One region of the Sodalis sp. RH19 genome, then DNA from elsewhere that is predicted to be linked to it. Evidence: predicted binding sites of a transcription regulator. Region 1 holds the regulator's gene; each other region holds the start of a gene.
The links. Region 1 encodes CRP, which controls carbon source genes, mostly activating them, when cyclic AMP is high. Its sites were predicted from a motif close to ATGTGANNNNNNTCACAT; they were not measured.
Positions count from the first base shown of each region.

Region 2: a site for CRP is predicted at 1,010-1,027, ahead of ACL2XF_RS13405 (YjcB family protein). Genes of this name have one in related genera too.
Region 3: a site for CRP is predicted at 2,253-2,270, ahead of garD (galactarate dehydratase). Genes of this name have one in related genera too.
Region 4: a site for CRP is predicted at 2,134-2,151, ahead of ACL2XF_RS15620 (CdaR family transcriptional regulator). Genes of this name have one in related genera too.

Region 1 is NZ_CP178734.1:5,125,060-5,128,560, forward strand. Features, by position in the region: gene ACL2XF_RS22975 (YccS/YhfK family putative transporter) at 1-1,272, opposite strand, end outside; gene crp (cAMP-activated global transcriptional regulator CRP) at 1,326-1,958, opposite strand; gene ACL2XF_RS22985 (hypothetical protein) at 2,126-2,314, opposite strand; gene ACL2XF_RS22990 (OsmC family protein) at 2,274-2,696, shown strand; gene ACL2XF_RS22995 (phosphoribulokinase) at 3,329-3,501, opposite strand, start outside.
Region 2 is NZ_CP178734.1:2,959,093-2,962,593, reverse strand. Features, by position in the region: gene ACL2XF_RS13415 (TetR/AcrR family transcriptional regulator) at 1-59, opposite strand, end outside; gene ACL2XF_RS13410 (DUF1348 family protein) at 60-521, opposite strand; gene ACL2XF_RS13405 (YjcB family protein) at 654-941, opposite strand; gene ACL2XF_RS13400 (efflux transporter outer membrane subunit) at 1,052-2,653, opposite strand; gene ACL2XF_RS13395 (DHA2 family efflux MFS transporter permease subunit) at 2,655-3,501, opposite strand, start outside.
Region 3 is NZ_CP178734.1:3,425,144-3,428,644, forward strand. Features, by position in the region: gene garL (2-dehydro-3-deoxyglucarate aldolase) at 1-561, opposite strand, end outside; gene ACL2XF_RS15595 (MFS transporter) at 622-1,953, opposite strand; gene garD (galactarate dehydratase) at 2,441-3,501, shown strand, end outside.
Region 4 is NZ_CP178734.1:3,433,901-3,437,401, reverse strand. Features, by position in the region: gene dgt (dGTPase) at 1-463, shown strand, start outside; gene degP (serine endoprotease DegP) at 621-2,066, shown strand; gene ACL2XF_RS15620 (CdaR family transcriptional regulator) at 2,250-3,407, shown strand; gene ACL2XF_RS15615 (enolase C-terminal domain-like protein) at 3,477-3,501, opposite strand, start outside.

The DNA.
Region 1 (3,501 bases):
AATCACCAACCCCGCCAACGTGCCCAGGGCCCGATGCTGGATCCGCACCCGGGTGGCGTTATAGCCGTTCTGGCTGACAAACATCACCGTCATTAAAATCCAGTAGGGTTTGGGGAGATCCAATACCAGCCCCAGGCTGCTGCCGATGGCCAGCATAATCCCAAGCCTTGCCGCGCTGCGCAGCGCCATGGATTTAAAGGAACAGTAGCTGACCAGCGCATGCCAAAACGACAGCCGCTGCTGGTTGTCGGCCATCAGGTCGCGGCGGTAAAGCGGGCGCTGGGTACGCAGCAGCCGGGCGATACGGCTGAAATGGTAATAACAAAACTGTCCGACCGGATTATCCGGATGCCGGTCGGCAATTTTTTCCAGGGCCGACAGCGCGGTGGCCATGTTAAAACGCCCCGGCTGCCGGTGATAGAGAATATCATCCGCCAGTACCCGCAACCGCGCGGCAATCAACCGGGCGTTATAGCGGATAACCGCCTCGGCGTGGCTTTGCGCCACCAGTTTTTGTACTTCGTCCGGCTGGTGCAGGCTGACGGCGATATGCTCCTGCAAATCCAGCGCCACCTGGAAAGAACGCAGCAGGCGTTTGTACTGCAGCTGATCATTGGCCGACAGCATATAAAGCTGCTGGTATACCTGGGCAATCAGATCAATCACCGCCTGCTGGCGGGCAAACAGCGGCGGCAGGGCGGTTTCCGGATCGGTATGCTGTGTCAGCAGGGTATATTTCGCCTCGATATAATCCGCCAGCTCCCGATACAGCAGGCTAAGAGATTCCCGCATCGGCTGCTCCTTCCACAACCGGAACCACAGGGCGTTGAACAGTCCGTACCAGGCGGTGCCGGCAATATACAGCAGCGGCGGCACGACGGGCGGCACATTGCCGGCCAGGCCCAGGGTAAAGATGGCGGCGATAAGCGCGGCGGGCAATAAACGGCCGTGCAGCGGGCTGATTTCACCGGTAACGCCGAACAGCAGCGCCAGGCCGAGCATCACCAAGGGCAACGGCACCGGCACGGCCAACAGCACCTGGATCAGCACGCTGCTCAGCGCGAACAGCGCACCGCCGACGGCCAGGCGCTTGAAAAACCGTTTATGCAGGGTATCGAGGCCGGCGATATTGCAGCAGGCAGGGACCAACGAAAACAGCAGGCCGTTTTGCAAGCTGCCGAATAACAGGCCGGCGGCCACCGGCAGGCATAGCACGATGGTTTGCCGCAGGGCATAGTTTACTTCAGGGTGGTAGATTAACCGGCGCCACATACTGTCAGCAAAAAAAGCGTGGTACGAAGCACCACGCCTGTATAACGGGGCTATCAGCGCGTGCCGTAAACAACAATGGTTTTACCGTGCGCGGATATAAGATTTTGATCTTCGAGCATTTTAAGAATACGTCCTACCGTCTCGCGGGAACAGCCGACAATCTGGCCGATTTCCTGACGGGTGATTTTTATCTGCATGCCGTCGGGGTGGGTCATGGCGTCGGGTTGTTTCGCCAGGTTCAACAGGGTTTGCGCTATGCGTCCGGTAACGTCCAGGAATGCCAGGTTGCCGACTTTTTCCGACGTTACCTGTAAACGACTGGCCATTTGCGCCGACAGGCGCATCAGGATATCCGGATTCACCTGAATCAGCTGCCGGAATTTTTTATACGAAATCTCGGCGACTTCACAGGCGGTTTTCGCCCGTACCCAGGCACTGCGTTCCTGACCTTCCTCGAATAGGCCGAGCTCACCGATGAAATCTCCCTGGTTAAGATAGGAGAGAATCATCTCTTTGCCTTCTTCATCCTTAATCAGCACCGCCACGGCGCCCTTAACGATGTAGTAAAGCGTTTCAGCCTTTTCACCCTGATGTATAAGTGTACTCTTCGATGGATACTTATGAATATGGCAATGAGACAGGAACCATTCGAGAGTCGGGTCTGTTTGCGGTTTGCCGAGAACCATTCGCTGTTATCCTCTTTTGTCATCGCTATCCCAGGTTCGGGACATCGTATTCCCTGTTACGGCGCTTGTATTATTCACTCTGACTCCGCGTTTAAACGGAGCGACGTAAGGGAACTTATTAGGGTCTGGTAATGTGATGTTCCGATCGATCTCTTGCCCTTTCATTATCATGAGGCCGATCCAGCCTTGTTTTTAGCATAGGTTTGAAGCAGTGTCTTCTGTTGTCTTGCTTCAGCATGAAGTATGTTCAGTAACATTGCCAGTTTTCCAACAAAAATGTAGTCTGCTGGAAAGCTTTTCATCAGGAGTATCATAATGCAGGCACGGGTCAAATGGGTAGAAGGGTTGTCTTTCATGGGCGAATCCGCCTCGGGCCACCAGGTTTTGATGGATGGGAACGCGGGCGAAAAAGCGCCCAGCCCAATGGAAATGGTATTGATGTCGGTCGGCGGCTGCAGCGCCATTGATGTGGTATCGATTTTACACAAAGCGCGGCAGGACGTCCGGGACTGCGAGGTCAAACTCACATCCGAGCGCCGCGACGAGGCGCCGCGCCTGTTTACCCATATCAACCTGCATTTTATCGTCACCGGCGCCGGGCTGACCGACAAGGCGGTGGAGCGGGCGGTGACGCTATCGGCGGAAAAATACTGCTCGGTCTCACTGATGCTCGGCGCGTCGGTCAATATGACCCACAGCTTTGAAGTGCGCGACGAACGCCACGCCCCCGCCGCCTAACCGGCCCGCCAACACCGCACTCAAACCCGGCGTGTTCAAGGGAGAGCGCGCCAATGGGGTCGAATCGGGCATGGTTTCTCTGCCCGACCGAGCGCCCCATGGCACGGTATGCCCGCCAACACCGCGCTCAAACCCGGCGTGTTCAAGGGAGAGCGCGCCAATGGGGTCGAATCGGGCATGGTTTCTCTGCCCGACCGAGCGCCCCATGGCACGGTATGCCCGCCAACACCGCGCTCAAACCCGGCGTGTTCAAGGGAGAGCATGCCGATGGGGTCGAATCGGGCGTGGTGTTCCCGCCCGACCGAGTGCCCCACGGTATGCTAGGCCCGCCAACACCGCAGCGAATCCTGGCGTGTTCAAGGGAAAGCATGCCGATGGGGTCGAATCGGGCGTGGTGTTCCCGCCCGACCGAGCGCCCCACGGTATGCTAGGCCCGCCAACACCGCAGCGAATCCTGGCGTGTTCAAGGGAGAGCATGCCGATGGGGTCGAATCGGGCGTGGTGTTCCCGCCCGACCGAGCGCCCCACGGTATGCTAGGCCCGCCAACACCGCAGCGAATCCTGGCGTGTTCAAGGGAAAGCATGCCGATGGGGCCGAATCGGGCGTGGTGTTCCCGCCCGAGGCCTCGAGTTTACTTAATTTCCTTTCCTTCCAGCAACTGCTGTACCAGCGGCCCCATTATCAGCTCCATCGCCAGCCCCATCTTGCCCCCGGGCACCACCAGCGTATTAATATTGGAAATAAAGGAGCCTTGCAGCATCGCCAGCAGGTAAGGCAGGTCGATATGCGCCAGGCTACGGAAAT
Region 2 (3,501 bases), 2.2 Mb from region 1:
CGGAATACGTCGGCTATTTGCGCTACCAGCGCCGCGCTATCCGCGTTGTGGTCGGTCATCTAGAGGCCAAAGTCGGACAGACCGGGGTGATCATCCGGGCGCCGTCCCAGCGGCCAGTGAAACTTGCGGTCGCCGTCGGCGATGGGCAGATCGTTGATACAGGCAAAACGGCGGGCCATTAACCCCGCGGCATCGAACTCCCAGTTTTCGTTGCCATAGGAGCGAAACCAGTTGCCGCTGTCGTCATGCCATTCATAGGCAAAACGCACCGCAATGCGCGCGCCGGTAAACGCCCACAGTTCCTTGATCAGCCGATAATCCAGTTCCTTAGCCCATTTCCGGGTCAGGAACGCCACTACCTCGTCGCGGCCGGTGACGATTTCCGCGCGATTGCGCCATTGCGTATCAAGGGTATACACCTGCGATACGCGCTGCGGGTCGCGGTTGTTCCAGCCGTCCTCCGCCATACGGACTTTAGCGGCGGCGGTGTCAGGGGTAAAGGGAGGGACCAGGTTTGCCATGATGGATGCCTTGTCAGGAGAACGGGAATCCTGACTGTACCAATCGGTACAGCGCCGGGCAAGCTATTTTTGTGGCGCGGGCAGGGAGCGGTCAGCGCTACTACCCCGCCCGGGGACGGCCGGCGGAGACGGTCAGTTTACCTGCCATTCCGGCGGCGTATGGGAAACCACATACGTGGCGATATCTTTCAGGTTATCCCAGGCTTCGCGCCAGGAGACCATTTCAACCGACAGCGTGATACCCAGCAGTCCGGTGACAAACCAGCAGGCCATGCTGATGCCGACGCCGCTGAAAATAAACGCCAGCGCATTGTGGTTGCTTTTACGGCAAAAGACATTTAACGTGCTGGCGAAAAACATCATCACCGCGCTGAGCAATTCCCAGCGCATCATCACGAAGCCTGCGGCAAGAGTACCCATGACAACCAACCCCCCATTTGTAAGATGGTGTAATTTTCTCCTGTTTGGTTGCATTGCGCTACAAAAATATGTGATCCAAGACACATTTTTAGACCGATTTGTGCTTGCGCCTAAGATTGTGGCGATTTATTAGTCAATTGCACCGGCGCGTTTCCCGACTCCGCCGGACCAAAAACCGGGTAGTCGGGCAGCGTCATATTCTGATACGGCTCCCAGCCGCCGCCGAGCGCTTTATATAACGCCACCAGATCTGTGCCGGTCTGCACCCGCGCGCTGGCCGCCTGCTGCCGGGCCTGCGCCAGCTGCCGCTGGGCGTCCAGCACGTTGATAAAAGTGCTGATGCCCTGGCGATAGCTGGCGCTGGCGAGATCGAAGGCATTCTGCAACGAGGCGGCAGTTTGCTCCAGCCCCTCGACCCGCTGCCGATCGGTGCGGTAGCTGACCAGGGCATTTTCCACATCCTGCAGGGCGGTCAACACTGCCTGGCGATAGGCAAGCGCTTCATTGGCCTGCTGTACGCGCGACAGTTTCACGCTGGCCACCAGCCGGCCGCCCTGGAATATCGGCAGGGAAACCTGGGGACCAAAGCTGTAAAAATGGCTGCTCCAGTGGGTGAGGTAGTCCGCATCGGTATTGCGCATCCCGAACTGCCCGGTCAATGACAGATCGGGAAACAACTGCGCCACCGAAACCCCGATATTGGCGGTGGCCGCATGCAGGTTGGCTTCCGCCTGGCGGATATCCGGCCGCCGACGCGCCAGCGTCGATGGCACGCCCACCGGCACCGCCGCGGGAACCGCAGGCAGGGGTTTGACGGGCGCCAGCTCGTGATCCAGGGTGCCGGGAGGCTGGCCCAGCAGCACCGCCAGGCCGTTCATGGCCTGGCGCTGCTGCGCTTCATACTGGGGCAGTTGCGCCCGCAGCGAACCAAGCTGGGCGTTGGCGTTTTCCACGTCATACTGCGGGGCCAGGCCGTGCTGCTGCTGGCTGCGCGTCAGTTCCGCCGATTGCTGGGCCACCGCAATTTGTGTTTCCAGGGTAGCGGCCACGCTCTGCGCGCCGCGCAACTGCAGGTAAGTCCGCGCCACCTCCGCCTCCAGCGAGACCAGCGCGTCGTTGCGTCCCTCGACCGCGGCCTGGGTTTGGGCGTTCGCCGCCTCCACCGAGCGACGTACCCGGCCCCACAGATCAATTTCCCAGCTGGCGTCGAAACTGCCCTGGTAAAGATTGACCGGCTTGAACAGGCTATCCAGCCCTGAGGCAATCTCCGGGCTGGTATTTTCATCGCTGAGGTTGACGCCGGAGGATTCAAGTTCACCCTTCAGGCCCAGCTGCTGCCGGGTAGCCTTGGCGCTGGCGTTTACCGCGGGCAAACCGGCCGCCCCCGCCTGCACGCTTTGTTCACGCGCGCCGGCGATGCGCAGCACCGCCTGTTGCAGCGAAAGGTTGCCGGCGATGGCGCGCGCGATCAGGCTGTCGAGCTGCGGATCGTTGAAACTGCGCCACCAGGACGGGTCCGGCTGCGACGCCAGCGTGACCGCGGCGCCGGATTTATCGCCGGCCGGCGCAAAGGCGGCGGGGGTGACGGGATGGGGCGGCTGATAGTCCGGTCCTACCGCGCAGGCGGCCAGGACGAACGGCGCCACGCCGAGGCTGAAACGCCCTATCAATGAGCGATGCCGCCGCCGGGCGGCCAGGAAACAAACCGGCATATCAATGTGCTCCCGCATTGCCTTCGCTCTTGACGGGCGAAAGCAACAGACAAAAAGGTATAAGGATAAACGCCACCACCGCGCACAGGGAAAAGACGTCGATATACGCCAGGATCCGTGATTGGGATATCATCTGCTGATACATCTGGCCGGTCGCCAGCTGCATCGGATCGCCTATCTGGTGGGAAAAATCGCGGATTGCCGCCGCGGTGCGGTTCAGCGTCTGTTGAAGCTGTTCGTTAAGCGGCGACATATTATGCACCATGGCGGCGCTATGGGCCTGGGATCGCTCGGTGATGGCCGCGGTGGACAGCGAAATGCCCACCGACCCCGCCACGTTGCGGAACATGGTAAACAGCGCCGAGGCGTCTGCATTCAGCCGCGGCGCCAGCGTGACGAAGGCGACGGTGGTCAACGGCACAAACAGGAAACCCAGCCCGATGGACTGCGCGCTGCGCATCATCACCAGGGTATTGAAGTCTACGTTGGGCACCAGATGGCGCGAATAGATAAACGACAGCGCCAGCAGCAGGAAGCCAAAGGCCACCAGCCAGCGGGTTTGCACGATCGGCATCAGCTTTAATACCAGCGGGATCGACAGGACAATCAGAATAGCCCCCGGCGACAGCACCAGCCCGGACAGGGTGGCGGTATAACCCAGTTCCTGTTGCGCCAGTTGCGGCATCACCACCGAGCTGCCGTAGAGGATCATGGCCATGCCGGCCATCAGCAGGCAGGCCACGGCGAAATTACGATCCTTCAGGCAGCGCAAATCCACCACCGGCTTTTTGGCATACAACAGCCAATAGACGGCGCCGACGATGCCGATGACGGTAAGCAGCGCGAAC
Region 3 (3,501 bases), 1.7 Mb from region 1:
CAGGTAACCCAGCGCCGCGGACAAATCGCCCGGGCCGACAAAGATACCGTCGACGCCATCCACAGCGGCGATGGCGTCGATATTGTCCACGCCTTCCTGGCTTTCGATCTGCACCAGCACGGTGATATTGTCATTGATGGTGGCGTTATAGTCCGGCACGGTGCCAAACATATTGGAACGATGGGAAACCGACACGCCGCGGATGCCGGCGGGTGGATACCGGGTGGAGGATACCGCGCGCAGGGCCTGCTCTTCGGTTTCGACAAACGGGATCAGGAAATTATAAAAACCAATATCCAGCAGGCGTTTGATAATCACCGGCTCATTGGTTGGCGGACGCACCACCGGCGCGCTGTGGCTGCCCTTAAGCGCCATCAGCTGCGGAACAAACGTGCCGACGTCATTAGGTGCGTGCTCACCGTCCAGTACCAGCCAGTCGAATCCCGCCAGGCCCAATACTTCCGTGGTAATGGGATTTGCCAGCGCGCACCAGCACCCAATCTGGGTTTCCCCCTGAAGTAACCCCTGGCGAAAACGGTTAGGCAGTAGTGGAGTGTTCATAATTTACCTCTATGCAATGAAACAGAAAGTAGCGGGCCCCAAAACGCCGGGCCCGCGATATCAGGATTTAACCAGCACCAGTCGCTTGATTTCGCCGACCACCACCAGGTAGCACAGCATGGCCGCCAGGGCGGAACAGCCGACAAAGATCAGCGCGGCGTTGAATGAATGCAATTCCTTGACCATATAACCGATAGCCAGCGGCGTAACGATGGAAGCCACGTTGCCGAACACATTGAATATGCCGCCGCACAGGCCGATCACTTCTTTCGGCGCGGTATCGGAAATCACCGGCCAGCCCAGGGCGCCGAAGCCTTTGCCGAAGAACGCCAGCGCCATCAGCGCCACCACGATGACCGTATTGTTGGTGTAGTTGCACAAGATAATGCTGGTGGCCAGCAGCATGCCCACGACGATCGGTATCTTACGCGACACGGTCAGCGAGTGGCCGCGCTTGATCAGAATATCGGAAACCACGCCGCCCAGGACGCCGCCGGCAAAACCGAACAGCGCCGGGATCGAGGCAATCAGGCCCACTTTCAGGATGGACATGCCCTTATCCTGCACCAGGTAAATCGGAAACCAGGTCAGGAAGAACCAGGTAATACTGTTGATGAAATACTGGCCGAAAAATACGCCGAGCATCATGCGGTTGGTCAGCATCTGTTTGACATAATCCCAGCGCGGGCCGTCTTTTTTGCCGTCTTTTGGCGTGTCCATATCGACCATGGCGCCGCCGGCGGCGATGTAATCCAGCTCCTGCTGCGAAACGCGGGGGTGTTTATTCGGGTTTTGAATATATTTGATCCACACCATCGTCATGATGAAACCCAGCACGCCCATGACGGTGAAGACATGTTCCCATCCCCAGGAATAGGTCAGCCAGCCCAGGATGGGAGAAAATATCGCCAGGGCGAAATACTGCGCCGAGTTAAAAATCGCCGACGCGGTGCCGCGTTCAATGGTGGGGAACCAGGCGGCGACGATGCGCGCATTGGCCGGGAAAGACGGCGCCTCGGAGAAACCCAGCATAAAGCGCAGGATAAACAGCGTCATCGCCGCGTAAGCCACCGGGAAAAAGCCGACGAATCCCTGCAGCAGCGTAAACAGCGACCAGAAAAACAGGCTGTAGGTATAAACGCGTTTGGACCCGAAACGGTCCAGCAGCCAGCCGCCGGGAATTTGCATAATAAGGTAAGCCCAGCCAAACGCGGCGAATATCTGCCCCATTTGCCCGGCGTCCAGCCCCAGCGTCTTGGCGACATCGGAACCGGCAATGGACAGGGTTGCCCGATCGGCGTAGTTAACCGCGGTGACCAGGAAGATAATTAATAAAATCACATAACGGACATGTGTTTTTGTTCTACTTGAAACCAGAGGTGTCGTGCTCATTGAATACGCTCTAATCAGGCGATAAACTTCGGGAACACAAAAAATCATTACCACACTATTTTTTGCGTTGCGCTTTTTTATCGTGAGTTAATATTTTCTCGTAAGAGTCTTTTTATTTCACCGGTAGGCCGGTTGGTGTCTTATTTAACTGACCTGCATAGTATAAAAACCATCGTGAAAAATGGCACTATGCATAAGCACAACAATTAAGCCTAAAATAACCGATTTTTTGGACATGAGCACGTGAAAGCACGACGGTCGTCACGTTATTTTTTGGCGTGGATTCTGCCGCGAATGAAGGGTGACCTTTATCACATTATACTGAACATATGACAAATAAATCCCGGGTATAGCCGCTATAAAATCGTGCATTTGCACAATGAGAAGTGCCCCTATTCCGCATATAATATCCTCATCACCCGTATTGTTATCCTGGCTGAACGCTGGTTCGGGTTATAACAACAGATTAGTATTTGCGGAGACGTTTATGTCATCAACAATAATGACCAATGCGGAAAAGGCATTGTATATCAAAGTTCACGTCGACGATAACGTCGCGATTATCGTGAACAATAATGGTTTGCCGGCCGGCACTCAATTCGCGGACGGCTTGAAATTAATCGAGCATGTTCCGCAAGGGCATAAAGTCGCCCTGCGCGATATCGCTATCGGCGGCGATATCGTCCGTTATGGCGAAGTGATTGGCTATGCCTTGCGTGAAATCAAACAGGGCAGCTGGATTGATGAATCGCTGGTCGAGATGCCCAAGGCCCCGGCGCTGGAAACCCTGCCGCTGGCCACCAAGGTCCCGCCGACGTTGCCGCCGCTGGAGGGCTATACCTTCGAAGGATACCGGAATGCCGACGGCAGCGTCGGCACTAAAAACCTGCTGGGCATTACCACCAGCGTACAATGCGTGGCCGGCGTGGTTGAATACGTGGTGAAACTGATTGAACGCGATCTATTGCCAAAATACCCCAACGTCGACGGCGTGGTCGGGCTAAGCCATCTGTACGGCTGCGGCGTGGCCATTAATGCGCCCGCCGCGGTGGTGCCGATTCGCACCATCCATAATATCTCCCTCAACCCGAATTTCGGCGGCGAAATCATGGTGATTGGCCTGGGCTGCGAAAAATTGCCGCCCGAACGCCTGCTGGCCGGCACCGAGGATCAAATTCCCATCGCGGTGGAACGCCCGGGGGTGAGCATCACCCGTCTCCAGGACGAAAAACACGTGGGCTTCAAGTCCATGGTGGATGATATTCTGCAGGTAGCGGAAGATCATCTGCGGCGTCTGAACACCCGCCAGCGCCAAACCTGCCCGGTATCCGATCTGGTGGTGGGCACGCAGTGCGGCGGCAGCGATGCGTTCTCCGGCGTAACCGCCAATCCAGCGGTGGGCTTTGCCTCCGATCTGCTGGTGCGCTGCGGCGCGACGGTGATGTTTTCGGAAGTGACCGAAGTGCGCGACGCCATCCACCTGCTGACGCCGCGGGCGGCTGACGAACAGGTGGGACGCCGGTTGCTGGAGGAAATGGCCTGGTATGA
Region 4 (3,501 bases), 1.7 Mb from region 1:
TCTCGATAATCTGTCGCCGATATTCGACGGATGCTTTAACCAGGCGCTGCTGGAAGATTCCAGTCCGGCTTACCGCTTATTGAAAATATTCAAAGGCGTGGCCTTCAAACATGTGTTCAACCATCCGGAAGTAGAACAGCTGGAATTACAGGGCTACCGGGTTATCAGCGGCCTGCTGGAAATCTACAACCCCCTGCTGGATATGCCGCTGGCGGCGTTTCGCGAGCTGGCGGCGCAGGATGACCACCGGGACTACATGATCCCCACCCGCCTGTTTCATAAATTATCCACCAAACATCGTCTGGCTTATGGTGAAGCGGTAGCCGGGTTAAATCGCTACCCGTCGCGCCAGCAGCCCATGATGGAATTTTATTATCGGGCGCGTTTAATTCAGGACTATATTAGCGGCATGACCGATCTTTATGCCTGGGATGAATACCGCCGCTTAATGGCCGCGGAGTAAGTCAGGGTTAGCGCAGTATTTGTAAATACGCCCAATACTTTTTTACCATTATGGTTTTTTTGCTACTGAACTTCGGGTTATTTGATTAATCTCACAGATACGACCACAGCAATGGGTCCGCATCATTACCTGATACTTACAGTTGAGACAATGTTAAATGAAAAAAACTTCTTTGGTCCTGAGTGCGCTGGCATTGTGTCTGGGTGTGGCGCTGGCGCCTGTTTCATTGTATGCGGCGGAAACCGCCTCGACCAATCAGCAGCTCCCAAGCCTGGCGCCGATGCTGGAAAAAGTCATGCCATCGGTGGTCAGCATCAGCGTCGAAGGCAGCACCGCCGTCAGTTCGGCGCGCGTGCCCGAGCAGTTCCAGCAGTTCTTTGGCCAAGATTCCCCGCTGTGCCAGGAAGGGTCGCCTTTCCAGGCGTCGCCCCTGTGCCAGGGCGGCGATGAGGACGGCGGCGACGACGGCGAGGGCAATACCCCGCCGGCCAAGGAAAAATTCATGGCGCTGGGCGCGGGTGTGATTATCGATGCCCAGAAAGGCTACGTGGTGACCAACAATCATGTGGTCAACGACGCCACTAAAATCCAGGTGCAGCTGTATGACGGCCGCCGGTTCGACGCCAAGATCATCGGCCGCGATCCCCGTTCCGATCTGGCGCTGGTGCAGCTGATCGACTTTAAAAACCTCACCGCCATCAAGATGGCCGATTCGGACCAACTGCGGGTCGGCGATTATACCGTGGCCATCGGCAACCCTTACGGCCTGGGGGAAACCGCCACCTCGGGTATTGTGTCCGCGCTGGGGCGCAGCGGGCTGAATATTGAAAACTATGAAAACTTTATCCAGACCGATGCCGCCATCAACCGGGGCAACTCGGGCGGGGCGCTGGTTAACCTCAACGGTGAGCTTATCGGCATCAATACCGCCATACTGGCGCCGGACGGCGGCAATATCGGTATCGGCTTCGCCATTCCCAGCAACATGGTGAAAAACCTGACGGCGCAGCTGGTGGCCTATGGCCAGGTCAGGCGCGGCGAAATCGGCATTCTCGGCACCGAGCTCAATCCGGAGCTGGCCAAGGCGATGAAAGTCGACGCCCAGCGCGGCGCGTTTGTCAGCCAGGTGATGCCTAAATCCGCCGCCGAAAAGGCCGGGGTGAAAGCCGGCGATGTCATCGTCACCATGAACGGCCGGCCCATCAACAGCTTTGCCGCGTTCCGGGCGGATGTCAGCTCGCAGCCGGTCGGCACCAAGGTCCAGCTCGGCCTGCTGCGCGACGGCAAGCCGGTAACCGTCGATGTGATCCTGGAGCAGAGCACCCAGCCGCAGCTTGATTCGGGCAATGTCTTTACCGGCATCGAAGGCGCGGAATTGAGCAACATGGATACCGGCGATCAGCAGGGCGTCAAGGTGGACAATGTCAAGGCGGGCAGCACCGCGGCGAAAGTCGGCCTGAAGAAGGGCGATATCATCCTGGGCGTCAACCAGCAGCCGGTGCAGAATATCGGCGAACTGCGTAAAATCCTGGATGCCAAGCCGCCGATACTGGCGTTAAACGTCAAACGCGGCGATACCACGCTTTACCTGCTGGCGCAGTAATCCCCCGCGTCCGGCTCTCGCCACCAAGACGGCGTCATCACGACGCCGTCTTTTTTTGCCCGAAAGAATGTGATATCCCGCACAAAATAAGCGAGCAAGATCACGCTTTGTGCTTCTGCACAATGTATGAGCGCCAACACCCGGGTATAATAGGGCAAAGGGCTTAACAGAACCGAGGCGGGGATGGCAACGTATCATCTTGATGCGAAATTGGCGCAAGAAATTGTGGCAAGAACGATGCAGATTATCGACAGCAATATCAACGTGATGGATGCGCGCGGCCGCATTATCGGCAGCGGCGATGAAGAGCGGGTCGGTGAACTGCACGAAGGCGCGTTATTGGCCCTGTCGCAGGCCCGGGTCGTGGATATCGACGACGGCGTGGCCCGGCATTTGCACGGGGTACGGCCCGGTATCAACCTCCCGCTGAAAATCGACGGCAATATCGTCGGCGTTATCGGCCTGACCGGCAATCCCAGTCAACTGCGGCAGTATGGCGAGCTGGTCTGCATGACGGCGGAAATGATGCTGGAGCAGGCGCGCTTGCTGCATATGCTGGCGCAGGACAGCCGGCTGCGCGAGGAACTGGTGCTGAATTTAATCCGCGCCGAGGAAGTCACGCCGGCGCTGATCGAATGGGCCCAGCGGCTGGGAATTGATATCAACCAGCCCAGGGTGGCGGCGGTGGTGGAGGTGGACAGCGGGCAGTTCGGCGTCGACAGCGCCATGGCGGAGCTGCAGCAGTTGCAAACGCTGCTCACCACGCCGGAGCGCGATAATTTGATCGCCATCGTATCGCTGACGGAAATGGTGGTGCTGAAACCCGCGCTGAACAGCCACGGGCGCTGGGATGCCGAAGAGCATCGCCGGCGGGTGGATACGCTGTTTTCGCGCATGACCGAAAGCAGCCGCCTGCGGGTACGTATCGCCCTGGGCAATTTTTTCCCCGGCGCCGGCGGTATTGCGCGCTCCTGGCGTACCGCGCGCACCACCATGTCGGTGGGCAAGCAGCGGCTGCCCGAGCAGCGCCGTTATTTTTATCCCGACCTGATGCTGCCGGTATTGCTCGACAGCCTGCGCGGCGGCTGGCAGGCCAGCGAACTGGTGCGCCCGCTGGCAAAACTCAAGGCCATGGATAACAATGGCCTGCTGCGCCGCACGCTGATTGCCTGGTTTCGCCATAACGTTCAGCCCACGCCTACCTCCAAGGCGCTGTTTATCCACCGCAACACCCTGGAGTACCGCCTCAACCGTATTTCGGAAATGACCGGCCTGGATCTCGCCAACTTTGACGATCGGCTGCTGCTCTACGTGGCGCTGCAACTGGATGACGAAGCCTGATCCCATCGTCCGCGGCCCAACCCATGTCGCCGGTAAACTCAGGGTACGGCGGGCCGTACCCTGGATGGGTTAACGCAGCATCGCCGGCCGTTTC